DNA from 3 places in the Noviherbaspirillum phoenicis genome. Region 2 is predicted to be linked to each of the others. Evidence: predicted binding sites of a transcription regulator. Region 2 holds the regulator's gene; each other region holds the start of a gene.
What was found. Region 2 encodes FNR, which switches genes on or off when oxygen is low (the NO sensors DNR and NnrR bind a similar motif). Its sites were predicted from a motif close to TTGATNNNNATCAA; they were not measured.

Region 1 (10,255 bases), on a different contig from region 2:
CCTTGACCACGGTTAAGTTTCCAAATTTCCTTACCGTGAGGCGGCGGTGGACAGGCGTCGTCTCAATGGCCGACCTGCGGCTGCTGCATTTCGGCCCAGTTGACGTTGGGCCTGGCGCGGCCGGATCCCAGCAGCGTCTCGTAGCAGCGGCCCTTGGCCGTGGTAATGGCGTCGACCAGAAATTCGGCGTCATATGCCTTGAGCAGATGCGCCTGGTGGTTACGTAGATAGGAAAGCAGATGGGCCTTTTCCTGGCTGGCCGGCAGCGCGCTTTCGTAATGGTCTGCATCCCAGTGCCATCTGAGGCCGAGTTCATGGAACGCCGCATTGTAGGCACTGCGGTGGATGTCGGCGGCGTCCTGCGCCGTGGTGTCGCTGATGTGAGATGCAAACATCGAAGTCTCCTTATTGAATGCTGTTCAAGCCGTGGCCTGCACAGGCCCGGCGGCAACGGTGTCAGATGCCGATCTCGTGCTTGTGCACTTCGGCCCAGTCGACCATGCAGGCATCCTGGCGGCCACAGGCGAGAATCAGCTCGACCCGGCGGTCCTTTGCCGCCTGGATCGCGTCGACCAGGAAATCGACGTCGTAAGCCGTCAGCAGATGCGGCTGGTGGCTCTCGATATAGCGGCGGATATGCGCACGCTCTTCGTCGCGCGGAATCGGCGCATGGTAGATGTCGGCATCCCAGTGCCAGCGCAGGCCCAGTTCGTAGAAGGCGGCGTTGTAGGCGCTGCGTTGCACCTCTACAGGGGTAGGCATGGCAACGTTGCTGCAAGTGATATCGGTCATGGCTTGCTCCTTGTAATCTGCAATGCGTTATGGGAAACGTCGCGATGTCGACGTCGTTGAAGCGCATCGTAGAGGCAGCAATGCATTAGGTATAGTTAAAGTTTTTATGCATAATGATTACGTATCATTTATACATGGACTTGGCCCGCTATGAAGAACGCCACCCTGCGCCAGTTAAAAATCTTCGAAACGGTGGCGCGTCACCTCAGTTTTTCGCGTGCCGCTGAAGAACTGCATCTGACGCAGCCGGCCGTATCGACTCAGGTCAAGACGCTGCAAGGCCATGTCGGCCTGGTGCTGTTCGAGCATCTTGGCAAGCGCACTTACCTCACGCCTGCCGGCGAGGAGCTGCTGCGCTATAGCCGCGAGATCATCCGTCAGTTCGAGGAAGCGGAAGAAGCGCTCACCCAATTCAAGGGCGTCACAGGAGGCAAGCTCAATGTCGCCGTGATCAGCGCGGGCGACTATTTTTTCCCACGCCTGCTGGTTGAATTCGCGCGGCGGCATGCCGGCGTAACGCTCAACCTCAGCGTTCACAACCGGGAAAAGCTGCTGGGTGATATCGCCAACAACATGACCGACCTGGCGATCATGGTCAGGCCGCCAGAAGACATGGATACCTTGAATGAAGCGTTCGCGCCGCATCCCTACGTCATCGTGGCGCCGCCCGACCACCCGTATGCGAAGCGCAAGCGGATCACGATGGCAATGATCAAGCGCGAGCCTTTCGTGGTCCGGGAAAAGGGTTCCGACACCTGGAACTCGATGGTGGAAAGCTTTGGCCAGCACATCGACGACCTGAACATCGCGATGGAAATCCAGAGCATCGAGACCATCAAGCAGGCAGTGATTGCCGGCATGGGCATCAGCTTCCTGTCCGCGCATACGATCAGCCTGGAGTTGCAGGCGGGCAGTCTCACAGTTCTGGATGTGCAGGGCTTTCCGATGATGCTGAACTGGTACGTGGTGCATCGCCGCGGCAAGCGCTTGCCTCCGGTGGCACAGGCCTTCCGCGATTTCCTGATGAGCGACGGTGCAGCCCTGATACAGCGATTCATCGGCTACGCGCCCGGCCGCTGAAGACATGCCGGGCAGCAGCTTTTGCTGCCTACAGGCCACGATGCTGCCTGCGGGAAGCTGCCAATTTATTCATCTTGTGGAAATTGACCTCGGTCAATGAGAAGGAAATGCCCTCATCGCTATGATGCGGCTACTTAATCGGGGCATGCAGGCAGCAAGTGCAAGGCCTGCACCGACGAGTCGACACGGGCATGCGTTCAAGAATAGCCTGCGAACCACCAGTGCTCGACCTTATCGAGCGCGCCAAATTTTCGACCGAATCCCACAGGAGCAAGCATGTCTTCAGTACTGAAAACGACCGAGACCGACGAGAGCACGCTGCTGCGCGAGCAGAGCCAGCAGGCAGGGCAGGCGCAGGGCGCCGAGCCAGCCGAGCAGACCGACGGCTTCCACGTGCTGCTCGACGCATTGAAAGCCAATGACGTCGAGACCATCTACGGCCTGGTCGGCATCCCCATCACCGACCTGGCCCGCCTGGCGCAGGCCGAGGGCTTTCGCTTCATCGGCTTCCGCCATGAAGCCAACGCCGTCAACGCCGCCGCCATCGCCGGCTACCTCACCAAGAAGCCCGGCATCGCCATGACCGTTTCGGCCCCAGGCTTCCTGAACGGCCTGGTCGCGCTGGCCAATGCCACCGTCAACTGCTTCCCCATGATCATGATCTCCGGCTCTTCCGAGCGCGAGATCGTCGACCTGGCGCAGGGCGACTATGAAGAGCTCGACCAGCTCAATGCCGCCAAGCCCTATGTCAAGGCTTCCTACCGCATCAACCATATCGAGGACATCGGCATCGGCGTGGCGCGCGCCATCCGCGCCGCCGTCTCCGGCCGTCCCGGCGGCGTCTATCTCGACGTGCCCGCCAAGCTGCTCGGCCAGGCCATGGAAGCCGCCGCCGCCCAGCGCTCCATCGTGAAAGTCGTCGACCCCTCGCCGGCCCAGATCCCCGCGCCCGACGCCATCGCCCGGGCGCTCGACGTGCTGAAGAAGGCCAAGCGCCCGGTCATCATGCTCGGCAAGGGCGCAGCCTACGCCCAGGCCGACGCCGACATCCGCGCCTTCGTCGAGCGCACCGGCATCCCCTATCTCGCCATGTCCATGGCCAAGGGCCTGCTGCCCGACAACCATCCGCAGGCCGCCATCGCCGCCCGCTCCTATGCGCTGAAGGAAGCCGACTGCGTGATGCTCATCGGCGCGCGCCTGAACTGGCTGCTCTCGCATGGCAAGGGCCCGACCTGGGGCGGCAAGGACCACAAGGACTGGGCCCAGAAGACCTTCGTGCAGATCGATATCTCGGCACAGGAAATGGATTCCAACGTGCCCATCGACGCGCCCCTGGCCGGCGACATCGGCTCCACCGTCTCGGCGCTGCTGGCCGCCATCGACCAGACCGGCTTCGACAAGCCCGATGCCGGCTGGACCGGCGCCATTGCCGAGAAGCGCGACGCCAACATCGCCAAGATGGCCAAGACCCTGTCGGCCAAGTCCGCGCCGATGAACTTCATGACCGCGCTGTCGGCCATGCGCGATGTGCTGAAGGACAAGCCCGAGGTCTATCTCGTCAATGAAGGCGCCAACACGCTGGACCTGGCGCGCAGCGTGATCGACATGTCCGTGCCGCGCAAGCGCCTGGACTCCGGCACCTGGGGCGTGATGGGCATCGGCATGGGCTATGCGATCGGCGCGGCCGTCACCAGCGGCCAGCCGGTGGTGGCGCTGGAAGGCGATTCGGCCTTTGGCTTCTCGGGCATGGAAGTCGAGACCATCTGCCGCTACAACCTGCCGGTGACGGTGGTGATCTTCAACAACAACGGCGTCTACAAGGGCTGCGACGTCAACCCTACCGGCGGCGCCGATCCGGCGCCCACCGTGTTCGTCAAGGGCGCGCGCTACGACATGCTGATGCAGGCATTCGGCGGCGAGGGTTCCACCGTGAACACGCCCGAGGAACTGTCGGCGGCGCTGGCGCAGGGCATCAGCTCAGGCCGGCCCACGCTGATCAACGTGGTCATCGATGAAAAGGCCGGCACCGAGAGCGGGCGCATCACGCACCTGAACCCGCAGAGCGCGGCCAAGAAGAAGTAAGCACGCAACGTATCGAAGAACATCCGAGAACATCCGGGAACAACCGAGACCAACAAGGAGAAAGACACATGGACAAACCACTGCAAGGCCTCAAGATCATCGACTTCACCCACGTCCAGGCCGGCCCGGCCTGCACCCAGATGCTGGCCTGGTTTGGCGCCGACGTGATCAAGGTCGAGCGTCCGGGCGCCGGCGACGTCACCCGCAGCCAGCTGCGCGACATCCCCGATGCCGACGCGCTGTACTTCACGATGCTCAACTCCAACAAGCGCTCGCTGACGCTGGACACCAAGAAGCAGGAAGGCAAGGAAGTGCTGGAGAAGCTGATCCGCGAGTCCGACGTGATGGTGGAGAACTTCGGCCCCGGCGCGCTGGACCGCATGGGCTTTACCTGGGAACGCATCCAGGAGCTGAACCCGAAGATGATCCTGGCCTCGGTCAAGGGCTTCTCCGAGGGCCACCACTATGAAGACCTGAAGGTCTACGAGAACGTGGCGCAGTGCGCCGGCGGCGCGGCCTCGACCACCGGCTGGTGGAAGGGCGAGAACTCCGAGCCGACCATCTCGGCGGCGGCGCTGGGCGACTCCAACACCGGCATGCACCTGGCCATCGGCATCCTGACGGCCTACATCGGCCGCCAGAAGACGGGCAAGGGCCAGAAGGTGGCGGTGTCGATGCAGGATGCGGTGCTGAACCTGTGCCGGGTGAAGATGCGCGACCAGCAGCGCCTGGAGCGGGTGGGTTATCTGGAAGAGTATCCGCAGTATCCGCACGAGATGGAAGCGTTTGCCGACAAGGTCACGCCGCGTGGCGGCAATGCCGGCGGCGGTGGCCAGCCGGGTTGGATCCTGAAGTGCAAGGGCTGGGAGACCGACCCGAACGCGTACATCTACTTCACGGTGCAGGGCCATGCGTGGGAGCCGATCTGCGACGCGCTGGGCAAGCCGGAATGGAAGACCGACCCGGCCTACACCACGCCGAAGGCACGCCAGCCGCACATCGACGAGATCTTTGCCACGATCGAGGACTTCATCAAGGACAAGACCAAGTTCGAGGCGGTGAACGTGTTCCGCAAGTTCGACATTCCGTGCGCGCCGGTGCTGTCGATGAAGGAACTGCTGGTGGACGAGTCGCTGCGCAAGTCGGGCTCGATCGTGGAAGTGCAGCATCCGGTGCGCGGCTCGTACTACACCATCGGCAGCCCGATCAAGTTCTCCGACCTGAAGCCGGAAGTGACGGCCTCGCCGCTGCTGGGCCAGCATACCGACGAAGTGCTGGAAGAGCTGGGCTACAGCTCGCAGCAGATCGCCGCGATGCACGAGGCCAAGGCGGTCTAAGCAGCTTCCTGGCTTAATTCCGGAATCGCGTCCGGCTTCCGACAAGGGGCCGGACGTTTTTTTTGATCAGTACAAAGGGAAGGAATCATGGAGGCATCGATCGACTTCGAACAATTGCTCAGGGCCATAGGCGACGGCGTGGTGGTGGCAAACGCCGCTGGCAACATCATTTTCTGGAATGCAGCAGCCGAGCGGATATTCGGGTTTAGCGAAGAGGAAGCCATCGGCAAGTCGCTCGACCTGATCATTCCGGAACGCCAGCGCCAGCGTCATTGGGACGGCTATCACAAGACCATGGACACCGGCCAGACCCGCTATGGCCACGACCTGCTGCGGGTGCCCGCCCTGCACAAGGAAGGACGGCCGCTATCGATTGCTTTCACGGTGGCGATGCTCTACACGCCGGACCACCAGGTGTCGGCCATCGTTGCCATCGTGCGTGATGAAACTCAGCGCTGGACGGATGAACGCGACATGCGCAAGCGCATTGCGGAACTGGAAGCAGGCCAGAAGCAGGCAGTGTGAAGAGCAGCCTGGAAAACAAACACCCGCGGCAAGCGGGCGTTTTCTTTTATGCAACGGAGGATCAGCGTCCTGAACCCGATATCGCGGCCAGCCTGGCGCCGCGCACTGGCGCGCCAAGGTTCTTCTCGTACAGGGTCGCGATCATGTCGGACTGGGTGATCATGCCAACCAGCCGGCGCTCCTCGTCCACGACGGGAATGGAATGCAGGCCGGCGTCGGACATCAGCGGCACCAGCTCGACCACAGGCTGTTCCTGATAGGCAGTACGCACGTCCGTGTGCATGATCTGTCCGACGACTTCAGGCTTGATTGAATGGGTATGGCGTATCGGCTGAAGCAGACGCTTCATGCCGCGCCCGAGCAGCGCGTACCGGTCGGCCCTGGCATGGGCGATGAAGTCCGCCTTCGTGATGATGCCCACCACGCGGTTGCCGCGATCAGTCACGGGCAGCGCAGTCAGCCGGTGCTTGTGCAGCATGTCCCACGCCTCCTGCAGCTCGCTGCCGAACATGACGCTGCGCACGTCGCGCGACATCACGTCGGCGCAGCGGGTGATGCCGAAGCGTCGCTGATAGGCCTGCATCTCGGTTTCGACCAGGATGGCCTGCAGGTCTTCACGGCTGATGTCGAGCACCTGGTTGTAGCGCGCCAGCACGGCGTCCAGATCCTCGCTCGTGATGCCAAGGCGAGCGGTCGGGATCGGGTCCCTGGTCTCGTGCCGGGTCGCCGGGTCGGCCTGCACCCGATGCGGATAGCGCCGGCCGGTGGCATTGTTGTAGAACAGCGCCGTGCCGAGCAGCAGCAGCGAATTCAGTGCAACCGGATAGAGGATGAACTGGTAGCCCATTGCATGGATGGCGGGACCGCCCAGCACCGCGGTCAGCGCCACCGCGCCGCTGGGCGGATGAAGGCAGCGCAACATGAACATGGCGCCAATGGCAAGCGAGGCGGCCAGTGCGGCGGCCAGCAGCGGCGTGCCGATCAGCTTGGCGCAGGTCACGCCGATGAAGGCGGCGACCAGATTGCCGCCGATGATGGACCAGGGCTGCGCCAGCGGGCTGGCCGGCACGGCAAACAGCAGCACGGCAGAAGCGCCCATCGGCGCTATCAGCAGCATGGCATTGGCGGGATCGGGAAGGACCGCATAGGTGCACAGGCCGGTAAGGATGAGGCCGAACAAGGCGCCTGCGCAGGCGCGCATCCGTTCAAAGCGGTCAGTCGTTCCCGGAGCGGGCAGAAGGCTGGACAGGAATTCGATTTTCATTCGTATTCTTCGAAAAAACAGGCGTCAGCCGCTCGCGGACGAGTTGAAGATGTCGTGCCGCCCGGCCGCAGCTTGTCGCCGATGGAAATCCTGCGCACAGGCAGCGGCAGGTTGCGTTGGCGGCCGTTGCAGTCCGCGAGTTTCGCGGTTACGCACCCTTAGCTGGAACGCGGGCGTCGCCCAGCGAGGTGCGGCCGTTTCCCTTCGCTGGCGGAAATCATTGTATGAAAACAGGGCTGTTTGTCACATTGACCATGGTCAAGCATGAAAAAATTGGCCAATGTCCGCTGCTCCTGCTGGCGGCAAACGGGTCCTGACCGCGACAGCAGCGTGCGGCGGCAAGCAAAAAGCCCACGCCGGGAAAGCGTGGGCCTTACCGTGCCCGAGTAGAGTGCTTTTGGCCTGCCTGGCTTAGGCGAAACCGAGGCAGTGGCCCTGGAACAAGGGGTAGACAGGGGTTTCGCAAAGCACTGCTTTGCGCCTGCCTACCGGTCTGCGCCTGCAAGCGCAGACGCGCGCTGCAAGCGTGGGGATGAGTCGTAGCGGGCTACGGCGAAGAGCCGCAACGCAGTGCCGGGGCACTGGCCGGTATCGACAAGTTAGGCAGGCCAAAAGCGCTCTATTGGGCACAAACCTCGATGGACCAGTGCTGGCTTGCTGCTCTTTCGGCTCATGCCTGCAGGCGAAAACTGCGACCGCTGCGCCTTGCGGCCGAATGCCCGCTAGCAGTGAACCACGCCAGATCCGTCGCAGCGCGAACAGGGCTCGGTGCCGACACCGTGGCAGGAAGGACACCTGACCGGTTCCGGGTTGGCGCCGGGTGCCATGTTGACGATCGCCTCGCTGTTTTCCTTCGCGACCTTCCCTGTCCCCTTGCATCTGTGACACTGAAGTATGCCGCTGCCATTGCATTTCGGACATGCCGCCATGATCGTCTCCTTTAATCTAATGTCTGACTACAAACGTCTGATCGCATTCGATGCCGGCATGTTCCCCGACATCGCTCCCAGCCTTTCATGGGCGGGCTAAGCCGCAGCCATCAGGCGCCGCACATGCGCGGCTGTGCCGTTGGCCAGCCCTTCCATGCTATATCCCCCTTCCAGTATCGACACGACGCGGCCCTTGCAACTGGCATCCGCAATCCGCATCAGCTCATCGGTTATCCAGCGAAAATCGTCGTCCTGCAGTTCGAGCGCGGCCAGCGGGTCCAGGTGGTGGGCATCGAAGCCGGCGGAAATGATCAGGAATTCCGGTGCAAAGTCGCGCAATGCCGGCAGGATCTCGGCCTCGCTCCTTGCCCTGAACTGGGCAGAGTCGCAGCCGCGCGCCAGCGGCAAGTTCACGATGTTGTGGTCGACGCCGGTTTCATTGCGGCTCCCGGTGCCGGGGTAGAACGGCGACTGATGGCTCGACGCGTAGAACATGCCCGGCTTGTTGAAGAAGGCGGCCTGGGTGCCGTTCCCATGGTGAACATCGAAGTCCACTACGGCGACCCGTGACAGGCCATGGCGCTCGGCTGCATGCGCCGCCGCGATCGCGGCCTGGTTGAAGACGCAGAAGCCCATTGCACGGTCCGGCTCGGCATGGTGGCCGCATGGCCGGGTGGCGCAGAAGACATTGTCCACTTCGCCGGCCATGACGGCATCGACGCCTGCGCAGGCAGCGCCAACGCAGCGCATCACCGCTTCCAGCGAACCGGGCGACATCACGGTGTCGCCGCCGTCCAGCACCAGGTAGCCCCGGCTCGGCGCATTGTCCATGATCTGGTCGATGAAATCGGCGTCGTGGATCAGCGCCACCTGTTCCCGCGTCCCCAGCGGCGCATCCTGCCACTGCAGGGCTTCGAAGCCCGGCGCCTTCAGCGCCGCCAGCACCGCGCGCAGGCGCTCCGGCGATTCGGGATGCCCCGGGCCCGGCTTGTGTTCCATGCACGCGGCATGGGTATAGATACGTGTGGTCATGGCGATTCATGCCGGCGCTCGCGCAGCCGACATTGCCTCCTTTCAGCTAACAGGGCCAGAACATCCGGCGCCGGCGCGGCTGGCCCCGCTGCTGGCCGGCGAAAACGGAAAACGCGTGTGTCAATGGGCATGCGCAGCCAGCTCCAGCAGCTCGGGCTCGAACACCATTCTTTCCTTCCCGGTCAGCAGCAGGAAGTGCTTGCCGGTGCAACGGGTCAGCAGCGACATGCCCAACTGCTGCGCCACCATGTGCCCCATCTCGGTCGTCCCCGAGCGCGACAGCAGGAAGGGAATGCCCATCTGCGCGCCCTTGATCACCATCTCGGAAGTGAGCCGGCCGGTGGTATAGAACACCTTGTCATCACCATCGATGCCATCGAGCCACATCAGCCCCGAAATTGCATCCACCGCGTTATGCCTGCCCACATCCTCGACGAAATAGATCAGTTCGCCGCTTGAGGAGAACAGCGCGCAGCCGTGCACCGAGCCGGCCTGCTTGTAGATCGACTGCTGCAGCCGTATCGTATTGACGATGCTGTACAGCACCGACTGCCGCAGGCGGGCATGCGGCGACAGCACGATGCGGTCGACTTCATCCATCAGGCCGCCAAACACCGAGCCCTGGCCGCAGCCGGTGGTGACCACCTTGCGGGCGGTACGCTCCTCGATATCGGCAATGCCTTTCACCGTTGTGACGGCCACTGCATCGACCGACCAGTCGACCTGCACCGAACGGATTTCCGATATGTCCTTCACCAGCCGCTGGTTACGAAGGTAGCCCAGCACCAGCGCCTCGGGCGCGCCGCCCAGCGTCATCAGTGTCACCAGTTCGCGCTTGTCGACATACACCGTCAACGGCCGCTCGGCCGGTATCGCGATGGTGCTGGCCCTGCCCCGCTCGTCCAGCACCTCGATGTCGTGGGTCAGCGTCGCAGCGGCGCTGGACAGGAAGGGAAGATGCTTCATATCAGTGAAAGCGGATCCGCTTCCCGGTTCCGGACCAGCATTCCTTCAAGCGGACGGCCCTGCCGGTTGGTTTCCACCGCTTCCAGCGCCTGTCCACCGCCATAGCTGCTCTGAGCCGGCGCCTCGCCGCCCGGCGTGATCCGGATCGCGCAGTACTTGAACTCCGGTATCTTGGCAAAGGGGTCCAGGGCGGCATTGGTGAGCCGGTTGATCGCCGCCTCGTAATAGCAGAACGGCACGAACACGCC
Region 2 (10,255 bases):
TCACGCTGGCCAGGTAGTCATGGTTGGCGCTCTCGATGCCCAGCAGCTCGGCATTGAGCTGCACCACGTCGGTGACATTGAGCGCCGCGCCGCGTTCCTCGATCTGCATGCGCAGTTCGGCGAACATTTCAGGATTGGTGAATTCGCGGATGTCATTCACGTCGCCCTTGTCCCAGGCATCCTGCAGGCGCAGGAAATAGCTCTTGGCATGGCGCAGGAAGGCCGGCACGTCGAAGTCGGCCGGCACGCCCCAGGGCGCGGCCGCATTGGCCGCAGTGGCAGCAGCGCCGGCCGCCGGCACCGACTGCGGATAGGACTGCACGCCGGAACCGATCTCGGGCGTGGTGTTGCGGGCATAGCCGCCGGCCATTGCCGGGCTGACGCTGTCCTTGCGGCGGAACAGACGCAGGATGAACATCAGCGCCATGGCCAGCAGCGCCACCGTCAGCACGGTGCCGATCACGCTGGCCAGCGCGCCGCCGATACCCAGGTGCGACAGCAGCGCGCCCAGGCCCAGGCCCAGCAATGCGCCGCCCAGCATGCCGCGCCACGGGCTGGCCGGGCGGGTGGCCGGCGCGGCGGCCGGCGGCGTGGCCTGACGCGGCGCGGCCTGCTGCATCGGCGCGCTTTGCGGCGAGGAGGGAACGGAACGGCTTACGCCCTGTGACTGCCGACCGAAGGAACCGCCACCGCCGAGGCGCTTGGCATCGGCCTCGACCGCCACCATCGACAGCGTGCTGGCGACCAGCATCATCATGACCAGATACTTTTTCATTTGAGGCTCCTAGAGTTTGATGCCGGTATGCAGCGCAGCCACGCCGGCAGTCAGGTTGTAGTACTCGACACGTTCCAAACCTGCGTCCTGCATCATCTTTTTCAAGGTGTCCTGGTCCGGATGCATGCGGATCGACTCGGCCAGGTAGCGGTAGCTTTCGGCATCGTTGGCGATGCGCTTGCCCAGCCAGGGCAGGACCGAAAACGAATACACGTCGTACGGCTTCTTCAACGGCTCCCAGACCTTGGAAAACTCCAGCACCAGCAGCTTGCCGCCGGGCTTCAACACGCGTCGCATCTCGGCCAGCGCCGCGTCCTTGTGGGTCATGTTGCGCAGGCCAAAGGCGACGCTGACGCGGTCGAAGTAATTGTCGGGGAACGGCAGGCGCTCGGCGTCGCACAGCAGCACCGGGTTGGTCAGGCCGTTGTTGATCAGCCGGTCGCGGCCCACGCGCAGCATCGATTCATTGATGTCGGTCAGCCAGACTTCGCCGGTCGGGCCGGCCTGCTTGGCAAAGGCCTTGGCCAGGTCGCCGGTGCCGCCGGCGATGTCGAGCACCTTGAAGCCCGGCCGCACGCCCGCCTGGGCGATGGTGAACGCCTTCCAGATGCGATGCAGGCCGGCTGACATCAGGTCGTTCATCACGTCGTACTTGGCGGCGACCGAGTGAAAGACCTCGGCGACCTTGTGCACCTTGTCTTCTTCCTGGACGGTCTGATAGCCGAAATGGGTCTGGGTCATGGCGGGGAAAGCTTGATTGAACGATTGCGCATTATACAAGTGAGCAGACCGGCTGGCGCCGGCGCTGGTTCCCGCCTACCTTGGCGCAGACGCAAGGCTTTGTGCTGTCGCTGCCCAAACAGTGCGCCGCGCCGGCTCAGCCGTCGACCGGCTGCAGCGGCGTGTCCAGCGTGAGTTGGTAGAAACCCAGGTCGAGCCAGCGGCCGAACTTGAAGCCGGCCTGCCGGATGGTGCCGGCATGCACGAAACCCAGCCGGGTGTGCAGCGCGATGCTGGCCTGGTTTTCCATGTCGATGCCGCCGATCAGCACATGGTATTGCTGGCTGCGGGCAGCGGCGATGAGCTGCTGCATCAGCGCCAGCCCGATACCCTGCCCGCGCCGTGACGGATGCACATAGACCGAATGCTCGACCGTGTACTTGTAGGCCGGCCAGGCGCGGAACGTGCCGTAGCTGCCGAAGCCGGCCAGGCTGCCGTCCTCGTTTTCCAGGCCCAGCACCGGGAAATCGCCGCGCGCCTTGGCGGCGAACCAGTCATCCATGTTCTGCGCGGTGCGCGGCTTGTAGTCGTAGAGGGCGGTGGAATGCAGGATGGCATCGTTGAAGATGTCCAGGATAGCGTCGCCGTGGCGCTCGCGGGTGCACTGCACTGCTCGCATGTCGTTGTCCCGAAAAGAATCAGGCTGGCATTGTAGCGGGCGAAAAAAAACCCGGCGCAAGGCCGGGGGAAAGTCGTCGCTTGGGCAACCACTGGAGGTATATTCCTTTGAGCAATTGCCATGCCAGCCTTCAAGCCGGCTTCCGCACCAGCGCGGTGCAAGAGCCAACGACGAAAAACAGGCCAAAAAGCAGGACAAAAAAAACCCGCTGACCTTGCGGTAGCGGGTTAATCCATCCTTGGGAGGGTGGAGGAGACGGTTCAACTATAGTCCGGGAAATTGTGCAGCGCAATAGAAAAATGGCATTCCGGACGATTTTCTTGATTCTTTCGTCTCACTCCTTGAATTTTGCAGCGCAAAAACCACGTTACGCAGTGAGGTCCATTCCCGGGCGCCTAGTGCGGCTGCTTGCTCATCACCAGCGCGCGCAGTTCATTCAGGGCCGCGATTTCCCCCTGCTCCAGCGCCACCGGCAGGGCGTCATCCCAGTCGCCGTAGATGAAGCCGACCGGATGCCGATTGACCGTCAGCGGCAGCACGATGAAGCTGCGTACCGTCGGGAAGGCATCCTTCCACCAGCGCGGCAGCTTGGCGCGGAAAGCCGGGTCGCAGGCGTCCTTGACGCAGACCATCTTGTCGTTGGCCAGCGCGGCATGGAACACGTCGGGCTGATAGGCGTCATTGAATACCAGCCGCGGCGCCAGGTGCTCGATGTCGTCGCCAAAACACATTCCGGCCAGATACTTGCCTTCCTTGCGGTTGCGCAGGAACGCCACCGCGCGTTTCAGGTGCAGCCCCTTGTAGATGGTTTCCAGCGCCATGGTCATCAGCTGGCCGGTGTTGATGGTGCTGATCACGTTGCGCATGTCGGCCACGCCGCGCGCCAGCGCCGGCGTGGCGTCGCGGCGCCGCTCGTCGCTTGCCGGCGCTTCCGGCGCCGCCTGCACCGTGGCGGGGCGGACCAGCGCCGGGTCGTCGCGCGCGGTTTCGCGGGCGGCGCTGACGGCGGCCAGCACGGTTTCGCTCTCCATGCCCAGCATGTCGGCATAACCGTCGACGATGGCCGCCAGCGCCTCGTCGTTCTCGCCCTTTTCGCACAGCACCCGTGCGCAGGACGAGGACATGGTCGACAGCGCGGCCAGCCAGCCGGCATGGTCGAGCGGTTCGCCGGCTTGCGGCATCACGTCATGCAGGCTTTCGATCAGGTCGCGCGGCAGGCCCCAGCGGCGGGCGATCAGCCGCCCGATGTCCACCATGGTCATGCCCAGCACCTTGACCACCGCCACCGCCTCGTCATTGCCTTCGGCCGTCAGCGCCTGGATCGCTTCCCAGTAATGCGGCAGGTAGAACGCCACCACCATGCGGCCCAGGCCGTGCAGCAGCGAGCAGACCACGGCTTCCTCGGCGTCGCGGGTGCTGGCCTGGGCCGTCACCTGGCGCGCGATATGGCCGGCCAGCACTGCCTTTTCCATTTCGGTGCGCACGCCGACCGAGGTGCTGGACACGGTGGCCAGGCTGTCGACCAGCTTCAAGCCCAGCGCCAGATGGCCGATGGACTCGGTGCCGAGCACCATCACGGCGCGCGACACGGTATTGATCTCGCCGAACATCGCATACATCGCGCTGTTGGCCAGGCGCAGCACCCGGTGCGTCAGCGCCGGGTCCGACAGCACCGTGCGCGTCATGCTGAATTCGCGCTCGTTCTCGCTCTGCATGGCGCCCACGATCTGCTGGACGACATTGGAAAATCCGGGAAGATGGCCCTGCTCCTTGATCTGCTTCCACAGCAGTTCCTGGGTCTTGCGCGAGTCGCCCAGCTCGGGCGGCATGGTGGTCATGGTCTGCATTCCTCGTTGATTGTCATGGCAGCGCCAGTTCGGCGGCGCCCGCGCCCAGCACATCCATGGCGTCGTCGAACATCATCGGGCGGCCGGTATGGTAGCCCTGTATCAGGCTGCAGCCCTGGTGGGACAGGAACTGCAGCTGCTCTTCGTTCTCGACGCCTTCGGCGACCGTGGTCAGGTTCAGGTGCTGGGCCAGGCTCAGCACCACGTTGCAGATCGCGGCGTCCTTGACCGATTGCGGCAGGTCCTTGATGAAGGCGCGGTCGATCTTCAACGTGCTGATCGGGAAGCGCTTCAGATAGGCCAGCGAGGAATAGCCGGTGCCGAAATCGTCGATGGCGATGCGCACGTCGCGCGCGGCGATCTGCAGCAGCAGCGCTTCCGCATGCGCCGGGTCCGACATCAGGATGCCTTCGGTGATCTCCAGCAGCAGCTGCCGTCCGTGCAGCCCCGACAGCTTCAGCGCGTCTTCCATCAGGGCCAGGAACTGGTCATTGCGGAACTGGCGCGGGCTGACGTTGACCGACACGTACAGTTCGCGCCCGGCGACTTCCTGCAGCCGTTTCAGCTGCACGCACGCCGCCTTGAGCACCCAGGCGCCCAGCAGGTTGATCAGGCCGTTGCTTTCGGCCATCTGGATGAACTGGCTGGGCGCGATCAGCCCGAGTTCCGGGTGCATCCAGCGCATCAGCGCCTCGAAGCCGACGATTTCCCGGGTGACGGCATTGACGATGGGCTGGTAGTGCAGGAAGAACTCGCCGTTGCGCACGGCCTCGAACAGCGCCGCCTCCATCGACACATCGTGGTCGGGGGCGCTGAAGGTGGCGCGGCTGTAGATGACGCAGCGGGCGCGGCCGGTTTCCTTGGCGCGCGCCATCGCGGTGTCGGCATGGGCCAGGAGCCGCACCTCGTTGTCGCCGTGCTCGGGGTAGACGGCGGCGCCGATCGAGGTGGACAGATACAGCGACTGGCCCTCGATCTCGAACGGCAGCTGCACCGCGCTGATCATGCGGCGCGCGATCGGATTGATTTCATCGGGATGGACCGCGCCCGACAGCACGGCCATGAATTCATCGCCGCCGATGCGGGCCAGGGTGTCGTTGTCGCGCAGCGCCTTTTGCAGGCGGCTGGCGGCCTCGCGCAGCAGCGCGTCGCCGGCGCCATAGCCGAGGGCATCGTTGACTTTCTTGAAACCGTCGAGATCGAGCGCCAGCACGGTGAAGCCGCGGCCGGTACGGCGGGCGTGGGCAATCGCCATGCGCAGCCGGTCCGACAGCAGCGCGCGGTTGGGCAGGCCGGTCAGCGCATCGTGGGTGGCCAGGTGCAGCAGCCGCTCCTTGGTTTCCTGCTGGCCCGAGATATTGCGACCCACCACCAGGACTTCGGTCTGCCCGTCGAGGTCGCGGTGGGAAGACAGTTCCAGTTCGAACCAGTGCAAGCCGGTGCTGGTATGCACCCGCACATTGACCCTGTCGTGCAGGCCGCTGGCCACCACCTGTGCCATGACCGACGCCAGGCCAGCCCGGTCCGGCGTATCCACGCGCTCGTGCAGCATGCTGCCGCACAGCACGGCGCCCGGCGCGATGATGCCGATGGCGCGCTGGCTGGCGTGCAGAATCTCGCCGTTCTCGGAGAGCGTGAACACCAGATCCCCGGCCGACTCCGTCAAACGCGTCAGCTGGCCTTTCAGGTGTTCTATCAAAACGTCATTTGGCATCGAAAACATGTTCGGTGATGGTTATGGGCTGAATTTCCAAACGCTCGTTCCTGAAGCCACCAGGGCAAAGTTCGGACGCCGCACCGTGCAAAAAAGCAATAACCCGCTCCGATCGGCGCTGCCGTCTTTCCCCGGAGGCGCCTGAGCGCATCCACGGTACCGAAAGCCTATCTTCGGGTGAGACCCCAAACTTATTTACGGCAGGAAATAATCTAACTTTAACCGAGAGCTTGCCCGGAAGGAAGTCCCGTGAGGCCGAACGCCTTGGCCAGCAGGGTGTAGGAGTGGCGCCGGGCCGCCGGGTCGTGGGTCCAGGTGTTGACCACGATTTCATCCAGTTTCAACTCGGCTGCCAGGGCATGCAGCCGGTCCGCCACCTGCGCGGCCGTGCCGACGATGGCGCGGCGGCGCAAAGCGGCGATACGGGCCTGGTCCGCCTCGTCGTAGACGGCGGCCGCCGCCTCTTCCGGGGAAACCAGGGGAAGGCGCAGGCCGCGCTCGAAGCCGATACGCCAGTGCTCGCGGGTCCTGAGCAGATGCCGCGCCTCGTCCTCGGTATCGGCTGCCAGCGCCCAGACGCAGATCGTGGCCTGCGGCATCGGATGACGTTCGCTGGGCTGGTACAGGCTGCGGTACAACGCCAGCGCCTCTTCCACGCCCTCGCCTTCGCTGAAGAAATAGGCATAGGCATAGGGAAGGCCGAAGTGCGCCGCCAGTTGGGCGCCATAGTTGGAACTTCCCAGAATCCAGATTTCCGGCGAGGTCGGGCCTTGCGGATGGGCGCGGATCGCGCCGAACGGATGGCCGGGCGCGAGCGGCATGCCGCTGACCCAGGCCTGCAGATCCTGCACCTGCTGCGGAAAGCGTTCGGCAGCCTGGCCGGCGTCCGGATTGAGCGCATAGGCGGTGAGCCGGTCCGAACCGGGCGCCCGGCCCACGCCGAGGTCGATGCGGCCGGGCGCGATGCCTTCCAGCACCCGGAACTGTTCCGCCACTTTCAGGGCGGCGTAATGCGGCAGCATCACGCCGGCGCTTCCGACCCGGATGCGTGACGTGGTCGCAGCAATGGCCGCCATCAGCACCTCCGGCGCGCTGCCGACGATGCTGCCGCTGTGATGGTGTTCGGAAACCCAGTATCGGTGGTAGCCCAGCCCGTCGCAGTGCCGGGCCAGCGCCAGCGATTCGGCGATGGCGTCGGTCTGGGGCCGGCCGCTGACGGCGGTGGACTGGTCAAGAACGGAAAGTTTCATGGTGTGTCCGCAAGCTGCCGAAGAAAAACCGATACTGTAATGCAACACGGCGCGTCATGCGCGCCGTGCCATTTCTGCAAGCCGTGCCGGGGAAAACCCCGGCGGAGCGGCTTACTTGCCTGGAGCCGGATTGCCGGCGCCAGCGCCGCCATCGGCCGGCATGGTGCGGGTGCCTTCGGTGCCGGCTGCCTTGCCGCTGGCTGCCGTGCGGCTTTCAGCGCGCTTGGCGCGACGTTCGGCGGCACGCTGCTTGCGCGCTTCGCGACGGGCGGCACGCTCTTCGGGCGTCAGGGCCTTGGGATTGTTCAGATTCTGCTGCGACGAGGTGCCCGGTGTCGGCACTTCGGTGTTGGCGCGCAGCTGGCCGGCGCCTGCATTGCGTTCAGCCTTGACCTCTGCACGGCTCTTGTTGCCTGAAGGCATACCAGCCGTCGGCTTGTCCTGGAACTGGTTGACCTTGTCGAATTCGGCAGCGCTGGCGCCGGACTTGACTTCGGCACGGCTGGTGCCGCTGCCCTTCACGGCTGCGCCGGGACGGTCGTTGAACTGGTTGACGCGGTCTGCATTCGCCGCGCTGGCGCCGGACTTGACTTCGGCGCGGGATTGGCTGGCCGATGGATCGGTGGAAGTGGCGGCAGGCGCTTGCGCGAAAGCCGAAACCATTGCGGCCTGAGCCAGGGGAAGTGCCAACAGCGTTAACATTTTTTTCATTTTGCGCATCCAGTCGTTGAGGGTGAAGAAAGGGGAACACCAGCACAGCCATATCGTGTCAAAAAGATACCCATCTTTCCTCCGATCGACTGTGCGCTAACGAACACAACCCACATTTTGCTTAACATTTTGATACGCCGCTAATATCTGTTGTATCCGCGTTACGATGTGTTTGCTACACTTCGCCGTACCGACCGTTCTAATCCGCAGATCAGTCTTGCGGCACGTTTCATACCGTAGCGTTTCGCGTTTTCAACGGCTTGAGATATATCATTGGCGACCATGATCCAGTCCATTCCAGTCAACAGCCAGACCACGCCCATCAACGTCAACGCCCTGAAGGCAAGTTGCGCGGCGTGCAGCATGCACCAGCTTTGCCTGCCCATGGGCCTGGACGATACCGACATGTCGCGTCTCGACGCCATCATCGGACGCCGGCGCAAGGTGCCGCGCGACACCCATCTCTACCGCATGGGCGATCCGTTCACCAACCTGTACGCGATCCGGCTTGGGCATTTCAAGACTTTCCAGATCAATGTCAGCGGCGAGCAGCAGATTACAGGCTTCCAGATGGCCGGCGAGCTTCTCGGCATGGACGCCATCGGCACCGAGCGCCACCATTGTTCGGCGGTGGCGCTGGAAGACAGTGAAGTCTGCGACATTCCATTCAGCCGGCTGGAAGAGTTGTTCGGCCACATTCCCACGCTGCTGCACCATTTCCACCGGATGATGAGCCAGGAAATCACGCGCGAGCAGAGCGTCATGCTCCTGCTGGGCAATATGCGCGCCGGCCAGCGCTTCGCCGCCTTCCTGGTCAATCTCACGACGCGCTATGCCGCCCGCGGCTATTCCTCCACCGCCTTCCAGCTGCGCATGTCGCGCGAGGAAATCGGCAATTATCTCGGACTCACCATCGAGAGCATCAGCCGCCTGCTGTCACGCTTCAAGAAGCTGGGCGTGCTGCAGGTAAGCAACCGCGAAATCGTGATTCTCGATCCGCCCCGCCTGAAAGCCATGGCGGCCGGCACCGAGAAATGCGATTAGGCTCGGCCCTGTCGCCGTCATAGCGGCGGCTGGCGGTCGGCCGGCACATTGGCCAGGTAATAACTGAGCATCGCCGCCAGCGCGCAGAACAGCCAGAACAGGAAGAATCCCACCGTATAAGCCGCCAGCGGCGACAGCGTGAACTCGGCGCCGCCCAGGTGCAGATCCTGCGGATCGAGCAGGGAAAAGAAAAAACCTTCCGCCATCGCCGCCACCAGGAAGGATGGCCACAGGATCACCATTGCAAGACGCCGCATCTATGCCTCCTTCAGGATTGGTCGGCCGACAGCGTCGCCGTCGCCTGCTGCGGCCAGGGCCACACGCCATTGATGCGCCAGGTCCGGCCCTGGTCTTCCAGCATCACCTGCCAGCGCGCCATCTCCAGCATCGGCAGGCTCACGGCAAAGTGGCCTTCCGCATCCGCCACCACCGGCAGCACGATATCCTTTTCCGGACGCGTGGAATGAACCAGGCGCAGCGTCATCGCGCCATGCGGAATCCCCTGCGCGCCGCGCATCGCGCCTGTCAGCCGGCCCGCGGCGGCATCGAAGTGCAGCGCCAGCGACAGTCCCAGCCGGCTGGCGGCCTGATCGCGCCGCAGGTCCTGGTTGATGGCCTTGCCCTGCCGGTAATAGTCGCCCACCACCAGCGCATCCTGCTGCGAGTAGGAGAGCCAGATCGTGTAGCTGCCCGCCAGCACCACCAGGAACGGACCCAGCATGATCAGCCAGGGCCAACGGTGCTTGTACCAGGGCGTGGACGGGCATTCGAGCGTATTCATTGACTGCATTTGCATTCTCCTTCAGCGCGGCACGTAAAAGACCGCTTCTTCCCTGACCTTCAGCCCGGAGTCATCCAGCGCCTGCAGGCCGATATGTATCTTGTTAGACCCCCTGGCGGCCTGTCCGCCATCGATGCGCAGGCGCACCGGCACGGAACGGGTCTCGGTGCCATTGAGCGTGACCTCGTCGGCGCCGGCAAGTCGCAGCGACGGCAGGCCATCCACAACGATGCGGTAGCGGTGCGCGCTCTCGGAGGTGTTCATGATCTGCAGGCGGTAGACATTTTCTATCATGCCGTCCTCGATCTCGCGGCCCATCGCGCCGCGGTCGCGCAGCACGTCCATCTTCAGCGGCGTGCGCATCGCCAAGGACATGCCGAAGGCGGTCACGATGGCCAGCAGGATGGCCAGATAAATCAGCACCCTGGGCCGCAGCGCCCGGCGCCGGATGTCGGCGCTGGACAGGCCCTGCTTCATCGCATGGTCGGTGCTGTAGCGGATCAGGCCGCGCGGCAAGCCGACCTTGTCCATCACGCCGTTGCAGGCGTCGACACAGGCGGCGCAGCCGATGCACTCGTATTGCAGGCCGCGGCGGATGTCGATGCCGGTCGGGCATACCTGCACGCACATGCTGCAGTCGATGCAGTCGCCCTGCTTTTGCTTCTGCGTTGCATCGGCCCTTGCGCTCTTGGCGCGCGCGCCGCGCGGCTCGCCGCGCTTTTCATCGTAGGTGA
Region 3 (10,255 bases), on a different contig from region 2:
GAGAGGTAAAGGATGAAATGCGCCGCAACAGCTATGACGCGCAAACCGGCGTGCTGTCGCTGTCGGACGCGCGCGCCGAAGTCATCCGCGGCGTGGCCCGCCATTACACCGGTCTTTTCGGCGATGACGCATCACTCGACAAGCTGCGCGAACAGTACGCGATGAATGCCGGATCGCTGTCCAGCGCACAAGACCAGCAGGCGCTGGCCGCATTCTTCTTCTGGTCCGCATGGGCCGCCGCGACTGACCGCCCGGGAGAGGCGGGCCTCAGCTATACCAGCAACTGGCCGCATGAGCCGCTGGTGGGCAATACGCCGACCGCGGCCGCCGGCATGTGGTCGATTGCCAGCGTCATCCTGATGATCGCCGCCATCGCCGGCATGCTGCTGTTCCATTCCACCCATGAGGAAGCGGCCGATCCGACGCCTCCCGTGAGCGACCCGCTGTTCAGCCTCAAAGCCACGCCTTCGATGAAGGCCACCAAGAAGTATTTCATGGTCGTGGTTGGACTGATCCTGGCCCAGGTCGGCATGGGCGTCATCACTGCCCATTACTCGGTCGAAGGACATAGCTTCTTTGGCTTCCCGCTGGCCGATATCCTGCCGTTCACCGTCAGCCGCACCATCCATACCCAGTTTGCGGTGCTGTGGATTGCCACCGCCTGGCTGGCAACGGGCCTGTATATCGCGCCGGCGATTTCCGGCCATGAACCGAAATACCAGAAGCTGGGCGTCGATATCCTGTTTTATGCGCTGCTGTTCATCGTGGTCGGCTCAACCGTGTTCGGCTGGCTGGGTACGCTGCAGCATCGCGGCGTCGACTTCAGCTTCTGGATCGGCAACCAGGGACTGGAATTCACCAGCATGGGCCGCGTCTGGCAGATCCTGCTGTTTGTCGGGCTGCTGTTCTGGGCCACGCTGCTCGGACGCGGACTGTGGCCCGCGCTGCGCAAGCCTTCCGAAAGCCGTGGTCTGATCGCGATGGTCTTCCTTGCTGCTGTCTGCATCGGCGGTTTCTACGCCACCTCGCTCACCTGGGGCCCGCGCACCCATTATTCGATGGTCGAGTACTGGCGCTGGTGGCTGGTGCACCTGTGGGTCGAAGGCTTCTTCGAAGTGTTTGCCACCGCCGTGATTGCCTTGCTGTTCACGCGCCTCGGGCTGGTCCGCGCCGCTTCGGCGAATACCGCGATCATCCTGGAAACCATTGTCTTTCTTTTCGGCGGCATCCTTGGCACCCTGCATCACCTGTACTTCACCGGCACGCCCACCGCCGTGATCGCCATCGGCGCCATGTTCTCGGCGCTGGAAGTGGTGCCGCTGTCCATGCTCGGCATCGAAGCGTATCGCAACTACCAGCGCTCCAAGGCTGCGCCGTGGGTAGCAAATTACAAGTGGGCGATCCTGTGCTTCATCGCGGTCGGCTTCTGGAATACCGTCGGCGCGGGCCTGCTCGGTTTTTCCATCAATACGCCGATCGCGCTGTACTACATGCAGGGCCTGAACATGACTGCTGCCCATGGCCATGCCGCGCTGTTCGGGGTGTATGGCATGCTGGGTATTGGCCTGATGCTGTTCTGCCTGCGCGGCCTTTCAAGCAGGCTGGCATGGTCCGACAAACTGCTGCGCCCTGCGTTCTGGACGCTCAATATCGGTCTGGCGATGATGGTGTTCATGTCGCTGGTGCCGGCCGGGATCTTCCAGGCATGGGCCAGCGTTACGAAGGGCATGTGGTTTGCCCGCTCGCCCGAGGTGATTCACTCGGGCTTCATGGAAACCATGGTGTGGCTGCGCGTGCCGGGTGACATCGTCTTTGCGATCGGCACGGTGTTCCTCGCAGTGTTCGCGCTGCGCCTGATGGGCCGCGGCAAGGTGCCCGCGCCCGCCACCGCGCCGGTTGCCGGCGTTACCGAGGCCTGAGCATGGAGCCGGCCGCGCCTGCAGGCGCGGCCGGCCAGTCACCGTTCAGCAGGACATACGATCGTGCGTCTGACCGATTACACCGACTACGCATTCAAGGTGCTGATGTACCTTGCCATCCACCGCAACAGGCTGGTAACGGTGCAGGAAATCGCTTCCGCCCATCAGATCCCCCGCAGTCAGATCGCCAAGGTCGTCCACAGGCTGGGGCGGGCAGGCCTGCTGGACACCAGCCGCGGCCGGGGAGGCGGCATGCGCCTTGGCGTGGCGCCCGATGCAATCCGGCTGGGCGATGTGGCGCGCCTGGCGGAGTCGGATTTTGCGGTGGTTGAGTGCTTCAATGACGCAAGCAACCAGTGCCGGCTTTCCCCGGTGTGCGTGCTCAAACATGTGCTGGCTGCCGCCACCGCGGCTTACCTGCAGCAGCTCGACCAGCTGACGCTGGACGACATCGTTGCCGGGGAGGGGCCGGCGACGGCGCAAAGCCGTGTCGCAGGCATGCCCGGCCCGGGCTTTCGCCAAGAACGAGACAGCTACCGATGAACTACCTATTGCTGAAACACTTCCATATGAGCTTTGCCGCGATAAGCGGCTTGCTGTTTTTGCTGCGCGGGCTGTGGATGCTTGCCGATTCGCCGGCCTTGCAGCGGCGCTGGGTGCGCGTCCTGCCGCACCTCGTCGACACCGCGCTTTTGCTGAGCGCTGTGTCGCTTGCAGTCTGGAGCGCCCAGTATCCGCTGTTGCAAACGTGGCTGAGCGTCAAGGTCGGCGCGCTGCTGCTGTATATCGTGCTTGGCTCGATCGCGCTCAAGCGCGGCCGCAGCAAGCCGGTGCGCGCAGCAGCCTACGTCGCCGCGCTGGTGGCCTTCGGCTATATCGTCGGCGTGGCGGTAACCAAGAACCCGCGCTTGTTCGCATGACGCCGGCACCCGAGCGGCGTGCATGCAAGTCAGCAGATGCGGTGCCAGACTTGCCGGATAATCAGCTTCCTGCTGACCGGTAGCGTGACGCGATCGCCGTTTTCGCAGGCTCCTGCCCTGAGCAGGTAACTGATCACCTGCCGGCTTCCGGAACGCAGGGAATAGGCTTCCAGGTCCGTTACCAGGCCGTGCAGGCGACGGCTGAGGCCAGACAGCATGCTGCGCGCGAAGCCGGGATTGTGGTCCAGTTCATCGAACACGGCATGGCTACCGATATGCAGCAGCAGGGAATCGGTCAGAGCCTGCGCATCGACGATGCAAGGACGCTCCATGAACATCATCGCCTCGGCAAAGCTTTGTCCTGCGCTGATAATCTCCACCACCTTCTCAGCGCCGTCGGTCGATGCGAAGCCCAGCTTGACCTGGCCTGAAACGACCGCATGGAAGCCCCGGCACGGATCGCCGCATCGAAAGATCACTGTTCCACGCGGCACATGGACTTCGGTGGTGACGGCGGCGATCCGGTCAAGTTCAGCATGGGTGACATCGGCCAACGGCGCCAGGCGGTTCAGCAATTCCCGTGGCGCGACTTTCTAGGCAGGCATGGCTGGCAAGGAGGCAGGGGCGGTAGCGCCGCGCAGGCCGGGACGGGCGTTCCGGCCTGCGCGCGGTGGGAGGAAGCTCAATGGCCGGATGCGGCATCCGGGGAGCTGTTCGAGCGGAAGGTGTCGGCATTGTCCGGCCCGACGACATTCATCACGCCCACCAGGCCCTTTTCCATGCGTGACAGCGCATGGTCGACCAGGATCAGCCGGCCGGGAACATCCACCTTGAACTCGACCATGGTTGCGCCGCCGGGAGCCACCGAGGTGGTCTGGATGTTCTTCAGCGGCGGCGAGGTCAGGTCGCCCTGGTTAAACACGCGGTCAAAGACTTCGCCGATGACATGGAAGCTGGACGTGGCATTGGGGCCGCCGACACCGAAGAAGATTCTCACGGTTTCACCGACCTTGGCTTCCAGTCTGTGGGTCTTGGTCAATGCGTCGTGCGTGCCATTGAAAACCAGGTGTTCCGGCTTTTCGTCCAGGAGTTTCTCCAGCGAGAATTCATTCTCGCCCGGTGTGCCGTGGCGCTGCGCAGTGTACAGCTCGCCCTGCATCACATAGAACTCGCGGTCGACCTTGGGCAGGCCGCCTTCGGGCTCCACCAGGATCATGCCGTACATGCCGTTGGAGATATGCTGCGCCACCATCGGCGTGGCGCAGTGGTACACGAACAGGCCGGGGTTCTGCGCCTTGAACGTGAAGCTCTTGGTGCTGCCGGGAGCGGCCTGGGTGACCGCCGCGCCGCCGCCGGGCCCGGTGACTGCGTGGAAGTCGACCGAATGGATCATGTGGCTGTCCTTGGCATTGGCCATGTTCACCGTCACCGTATCGCCGACGCGGACGCGGACGAAGGGGCCGGGCACCTTGCTGTTGAAGGTCCAGTACTTGTAGGTGGTGCCATCGGCGAGCTGGCCCAGCACCTCGGTCGTTTCAAGATTGACGGTCAGCTTCTGCGGCCCGCGCTTGCCCACTGGCTCGCCCACCTCGAACGGGCTGCGCGAGATTTCCGCGCCTTTTGGCGCCGCCTTGGCGACGGTATCGCCGACCACGATCTTGCCGATCATGCCGGCCTGCACATGGCCTGGCAGGGAGCAGATATATGTGAACTCGCCTTTCTTGTTTGCCTTGAACACAATCGCCGTGCTCGCGCCTTTTTCCTTCAGCTCGTTGGACCTTGCCTGGAAGTCGGGCACGGAAATGTCATGCGTGGCGCCATCGCCATTGACCAGATTGATCTGCACGACTGCCCCTTCTGGCACCGATAACTGCGGATTCACTTTGCCCTTGATGACGCCGGCCTCTCCGACAAAGACCAGCTTGCCATCGGCGATGTCGGTGCGCAGGGTATAGGTCACGTCAGGGCGGTACTTGACGGCGCTGCTGCCATGTTCGTGGGTCGCCATGGGCGCCGGCGCCGCAGCGGCGCCTTCCTTATTCGCAGCGGCATGGACAGAGGAAAGGCCAGCGGCGCTGAACATCAGGCAGGCGATGGCGTAGGAGAGCGGTCTGGGGTTCATGTTCTTGATCACTTATGAATCTGGCCGGCGACCGGGATGTGCCGGCTCAGTTGCAACAAATCATACATTTTAAATATATGTTTAAAAAATGATCTAGGTCAAAAAAATACTTTGGGTTGCAAACGGAGAATGCGGCGAGCCGCTCTGGCCCCAATGGACCTCATGAGGCGCCGCAGTGCCAGCCGATGGCTGGTGACGGTCGCGTCTTGCATCCCGTTCGGGTGCTTGATTACCTGCCCGGAACAACGGCACGTCTGAAAACTTGAGGTAGGTCAACCGGCAAAGATTCTTTCGAAATGTATGATTTCACCGGACCACAGGCAACGCCTGTGACTTTGCAGGCCTGCGGACAAGCTGCAGCCGGAATCGGGTGGGTGGCATGCCGCATCACGCCTGACCCTGACGTATCGACAATGAGAACAATGATGAGAAGAACGCTCCCGATGCTGCTGACATGCGCAGCATGCCTGCCCTGGCTCTCCGCTGCCGCATGGGCCAGCTGTGGTTCTGCCTTTTGTACTGTCAACACCAACTGGACGTCTGAAAGTGCCATGGTCGACGCCGGCACCACCTTTGACCTTCGCCATGAATCGATCCGCCTGGACCAGCTTCGCGCTGGCACCGACGACATCCGGCGCGGCCAGATTCCTCGCCATCACGACGAGGTGAGGACCACCAACCAGAACCTGGTGGCCACCTTCAGCCACAACTTCGCATCCGGATGGGGCCTGTCTGTAACGGCGCCAGTGGTCGACCGCGATCATCTGCACCTGCATAACCATCACGGCGGCCAGCTGCCGGAGGAATGGAATTTCACCCGGTTGGGTGATGTCCGCGTTGTGGGGCGCTACCAGCTGCCGGTGCTGGGCGATCCGATGCGGCCAGCCAGCGGCGGCCTGCTGTTCGGCCTGAAGCTTCCCACCGGGAAGACCGATGTCGCCAACGGCGCCGGCGCCGTGGCTGAGCGCAGCTTGCAGCCGGGGACCGGCACCACCGACATGATCGTCGGCGCTTATTACTACCAGCAGCTTCCGGCACAGGATCTGTCGTGGTTCGCGCAGGGCCAGTACCAGCATGCGATGAACCAGCATGATGAATTCCGGCCCGGCGCGCAGCTCGGTGTCGATGTCGGCATCCGCAAGGCGATCGGCGAGAAGCTTGGCGCGCTGCTGCAGCTGAACATGGTGGTAAAGCGGCGCGACAGCGGCAACGAGGCCGAACCGGAAGACAGCGGCAGTCGCCAAGCCTTCCTCAGCCCAGGGCTGAGCTATGCGCTGGCGGAGACCATGCAGATCTACGGCTTTTACCAGCAGCCGATCTATCAGAACGTCAACGGCGTACAGCTGGTTGCACGGCGCGCGTTCATGGTGGGCCTGGCCGGGCGCTTCTGAGCGCGCCGCACGGCGTGCAGGCGACCATACGCGGGAGATGATGATGGCGATGATGAAACGACTGATGGGCATCACGCTGGTGGCGGCGCCGCTGCTGTGCGCCGCTTCGCCATCTGCTTTCTCTCTGACCGACACCCAGGGAAGGAACCATACGCTCGAAGCCCATCAAGGCAAATGGGTGCTGCTCAATCTATGGGCAACTTGGTGCGCACCCTGCCTGAATGAAATGCCGGAGCTGGAAGCCTTGCAGCAGTCGCGCAGCGACCTGGTGGTGCTGGGCCTTGCGGTGGACGCGCAGAGTCCCGCAAGGGTCGCGCAGTTCGCGGAAAAGCTGCACGTCCGCTATCCCGTCATCGCCGGCAACGAGGCGATGGCCAGGCAATTCAAGGCGCGCGGCTACCCCACCAGCATCCTGTTCGACAAGACCGGCAGGCAAGTGTCGGTGACGGAAGGTGCCGTGACACGGCAGCAGGTGGAGAACATGCTGCGCTGAGCAGTGGCGGTCCTCGGGCCGGCAGCGGTCTCGCGGACGATTAAGAGGCATGCCATGGCCCGGCATTCTTGACCCACGTCAAAGCGCACCTTGCCATTCTGGCCGGTTCACGTGGCAAGCTGGATGTATATCAGTCCCGGCCTGCAAACCCTTTCAGGCCCTGCTATTTTTGCCAGGTCGAAGCGGCCGCGCCCGGCCCTGCAAAGGGGCATCGGACCAGCAGCGGCAGCAGATATCGCGAAGCAGGATGACGAGCAATGGACCAGCTTACGGCGGATTATGTGATTGTGGGAGCCGGATCGGCCGGCTGCGTGCTTGCAAACCGGCTGTCCGCCGATCCGGCGACCACGGTCTGCCTGATCGAGGCAGGCCCGCCGGACCGCAGTCCATTCATCCGCCTGCCCATCGGCATCATCTACATGATGATGAGCCGCAGGCACAACTGGCGCTATGTCACCGAAGCGCAGCGCTGGCTTGACGGCAGGCGCCTGTTCTGGCCGCGCGGCAAGACCCTCGGCGGATCCAGCGCCAGCAACGCGATGGTGTACACCCGCGGGCACGCCACTGACTACGACGCATGGGCGGCGCTGGGCAACCGCGGCTGGTCGTATGCCGATGTGTTGCCGCTGTTCCTGCGCTCGGAGCATCATGAAGCTGGCGCTTCCGCCTTTCATGGCGTCGGCGGGCCGCTCAATGTATCGGCGCAGCGCTCGCCCAACCTGCTTTCGCGCCTCTTCGTCGAGGCCGCCGTCGAGGCCGGCTATGCGCGCAACGATGACTTCAACGGCGCCAGGCAGGAGGGGGTCGGGCTGTATGAAGTGACGCAGAAGAACGGGGAGCGCTGGAGCGTGGCGCGGGCCTACCTGCATCCGGTCCTGGCACGCTCCAACCTGACCGTGCTGACCGGGGCGCGCGCCAGCGCGGTCCTGCTCGACGGCAAGCGCGCGGTCTCGGTTGCCTGCACGCGGCGCGGCAATGCAACCGCGGTTGCCGCGCGGCGCGAAGTCATCCTCGCAGCGGGCGCAGTCAATTCGCCGCAATTGCTGATGCTGTCGGGCATCGGGCCGAAGGAGGAACTTGGACGGCATGGCATCACGGTGCGGCACTGCCTGCCCGGCGTCGGCAGGAATCTCCAGGATCATCTCGACGTGCTGATCATCCACCACTGCCTGCTGCCCGTGTCGAGCGGCATTTCGCTGGCGACGCTGCCCCTGCAGCTCAGGCATGTGATCGACTACCTGCGCAACCGTACGGGCGGGCTGACCACCAATGGCGCCGAGGCGGGCGGATTCATCAGGGGCACGCCCGACGCCGCGCTTCCCGATCTGCAATTTCATTTCACGCCGGCCCATCTGGTCGACCATGCGCGCAACCTGCGCAGCGCGGCGGCAACGCTGTTCGGGCATGGCTACTCGCTGCATGTGTGCAAGCTCAGGCCGCTCAGCCGCGGTCATGTGGGCCTGAGGAGCGCCGACCCGGCGGCCGATCCCCTGATCGACCCGAACTACCTGTCCGACCCGGAAGACATGGCGACGATGGTGGATGGCGTGAAGGCGGCGCGCCGGGTGCTGGCCGCGCATGCATTCGATCCCTACCGCGGGCCGGAACGGCAGCCGGGTGCGCAGGCGCGCAGCGACCGGGAGATCCAACGTTTCGTCCGCGCCCGCGGAGAATCCATCTACCATCCGGTCGGCACCTGCAGGATGGGACAGGATGACATGGCAGTGGTGGACGAGATGCTGCGGGTGCATGGACTGGAGGCCTTGCGGGTGGTCGACGCCTCCGTCATGCCGGCGCTGGTGGGCGGCAATACCAACGCCCCGACCGTGATGATTGCAGAGAAGGCGGCTGACCTGATCATGGGGCGGGCGAATGGCTGTTCAGGCGGGACGCATCTTGCAGCGAATGCGGCGGCCCAGTTCCGCTAGAGGCCATGACGGCTATTCGGCCGGTTCTGGCCGTTGCCGTAACCGGCCGAATGCAAGGTGCTGCGAAGGGGCTGGAGCAGGCTTGGAGTAAGAAGCTGCGAACACCCGCGGAGCCTGGCAATGGCGGCTTCCAGGTCCTTTCCGAGGTCCCTGCCAGCTTCTGGCTAGGCTGCGTGGCCCGGGTTGGCATGGCCGCTGATTGCGGGGATGGAGGATAGGAGCATGCGCTATTTTGTGACCGGCGGCACCGGCTTCATTGGCCGGCGGCTGATCAGAAAGCTGTTGGCATCGCAGGACAACACGGTATGGTTTCTGATCCGCGAATCGAGCCAGACGAAGTTGCCCGCGCTGCGCGACTTCTGGGGCGCGGCGCAGGCGCGCGCCATGCCGGTGTTCGGGGACATCTGCGCCGGGAACTGCGCTGTATCCGATGCCGATCGCCGGATGCTGGAGGGGAAGGTTGACCATTTCTTTCACCTGGCCGCCATCTACGACCTGCGCGCAGACCCGGCGCAGGAACTGGCAACCAACATAGAAGGCACCCGCCACGCGCTGGACCTGGCTGGCGCGCTGCGGGCCGGGTGTTTCCACCATGTCAGCTCGATTGCCGCCGCGGGCCTGTATGACGGCGTGTTTCGCGAGGACATGTTCGAAGAGGCCGAGAATTATGGCCATCCGTATTTCAGGAGCAAGCACGACAGCGAAAAGCTGGTCCGCACAGACTGCGCGGTGCCGTGGCGCATCTACCGGCCCGGCCTGGTGGTCGGTGATTCCAGGACCGGCGAGACCGACAAGATCGATGGCCCCTACTACTTCTTCAAGCTGATACAGCGTCTGCGCGCGGTGCTGCCGCCCTGGATGCCGGCGATCGGCATCGAGGGCGGGCGCCTCAATATCGTTCCGGTGGACTACGTCGTTGACGCCATGGCCTGGATTGCCGCTGCGCCCGGCCAGGATGGCCGCTGTTTCCATCTCACCGATCCGGCGCCGAAGCGGGTAGGCGATGTGCTGAACCTGTTTGCCCATGCGGCCCATGCGCCAGCCATGAGCCTGCGCATCAATGCCGCGCTGCTCGACCTGGTGCCGCACGCCGTGCGGCGCGGCCTGGCGGCGCTCGGGCCGGTCAGGCGGCTGGTGGACGCGGTGATGAACGATCTTGGACTTCCGGACAGCATCATGCAGTTCATTAATTATCCGACCCGGTTCGACGACCGCCAGGCGGCGGCCGTGCTGAAGGGCAGCGGCATCGTCTGTCCGCCGCTGGACAGCTATGCCGCCGCGATCTGGGATTACTGGGAACGCCACCTTGATCCCGAGCTCTTCATCAACCGCAGCCTGCGCGCGCATGTGGACGGCAAGGTCGCGCTGGTGACCGGCGGCTCGTCGGGCATCGGCCTGGCCACCGCGCAAAAGCTGGCCGAGGCGGGAGCCGTCACCCTGATCTGCGGCCGCGACCCGTCCCGGCTCGCCGCCGCCGGCGCG

Region 1: a site for FNR is predicted at 1,956-1,969, ahead of oxc (oxalyl-CoA decarboxylase). Genes of this name have one in related genera too.
Region 3: a site for FNR is predicted at 5,050-5,063, ahead of nirK (copper-containing nitrite reductase). Genes of this name have one in related genera too.

Annotation. Positions count from the first base shown of each region.
Region 1 is NZ_JBDFLX010000005.1:428,893-439,147, reverse strand. It holds gene ABC383_RS27445 (HAD family hydrolase) at 63-395, opposite strand; gene ABC383_RS27440 (HAD family hydrolase) at 457-792, opposite strand; gene ABC383_RS27435 (LysR family transcriptional regulator) at 943-1,872, shown strand; gene oxc (oxalyl-CoA decarboxylase) at 2,149-3,954, shown strand; gene frc (formyl-CoA transferase) at 4,023-5,291, shown strand; gene ABC383_RS27420 (PAS domain S-box protein) at 5,379-5,816, shown strand; gene ABC383_RS27415 (HPP family protein) at 5,878-7,080, opposite strand; gene ABC383_RS27410 (histone deacetylase family protein) at 8,106-9,041, opposite strand; gene ABC383_RS27405 (formate dehydrogenase accessory sulfurtransferase FdhD) at 9,162-10,007, opposite strand; gene fdhF (formate dehydrogenase subunit alpha) at 10,004-10,255, opposite strand, start outside.
Region 2 is NZ_JBDFLX010000001.1:2,481,318-2,491,572, forward strand. It holds gene ABC383_RS11220 (Tim44 domain-containing protein) at 1-775, opposite strand, end outside; gene ubiE (bifunctional demethylmenaquinone methyltransferase/2-methoxy-6-polyprenyl-1,4-benzoquinol methylase UbiE) at 785-1,516, opposite strand; gene ABC383_RS11230 (GNAT family N-acetyltransferase) at 1,653-2,174, opposite strand; gene ABC383_RS11235 (HDOD domain-containing protein) at 2,570-4,012, opposite strand; gene ABC383_RS11240 (putative bifunctional diguanylate cyclase/phosphodiesterase) at 4,035-5,735, opposite strand; gene ABC383_RS11245 (LLM class flavin-dependent oxidoreductase) at 5,954-6,985, opposite strand; gene ABC383_RS11250 (hypothetical protein) at 7,097-7,696, opposite strand; gene fnr (fumarate/nitrate reduction transcriptional regulator Fnr) at 7,979-8,740, shown strand; gene ABC383_RS11260 (hypothetical protein) at 8,758-8,997, opposite strand; gene ABC383_RS11265 (FixH family protein) at 9,009-9,530, opposite strand; gene ccoG (cytochrome c oxidase accessory protein CcoG) at 9,543-10,255, opposite strand, start outside.
Region 3 is NZ_JBDFLX010000003.1:617,789-628,043, forward strand. It holds gene ABC383_RS25030 (nitric-oxide reductase large subunit) at 1-1,919, shown strand, start outside; gene ABC383_RS25035 (RrF2 family transcriptional regulator) at 1,983-2,462, shown strand; gene ABC383_RS25040 (SirB2 family protein) at 2,459-2,839, shown strand; gene ABC383_RS25045 (Crp/Fnr family transcriptional regulator) at 2,869-3,414, opposite strand; gene nirK (copper-containing nitrite reductase) at 3,522-4,961, opposite strand; gene ABC383_RS25055 (hypothetical protein) at 5,191-5,514, opposite strand; gene ABC383_RS25060 (transporter) at 5,513-6,352, shown strand; gene ABC383_RS25065 (TlpA family protein disulfide reductase) at 6,402-6,845, shown strand; gene ABC383_RS25070 (GMC family oxidoreductase) at 7,103-8,773, shown strand; gene ABC383_RS25075 (SDR family oxidoreductase) at 8,996-10,255, shown strand, end outside.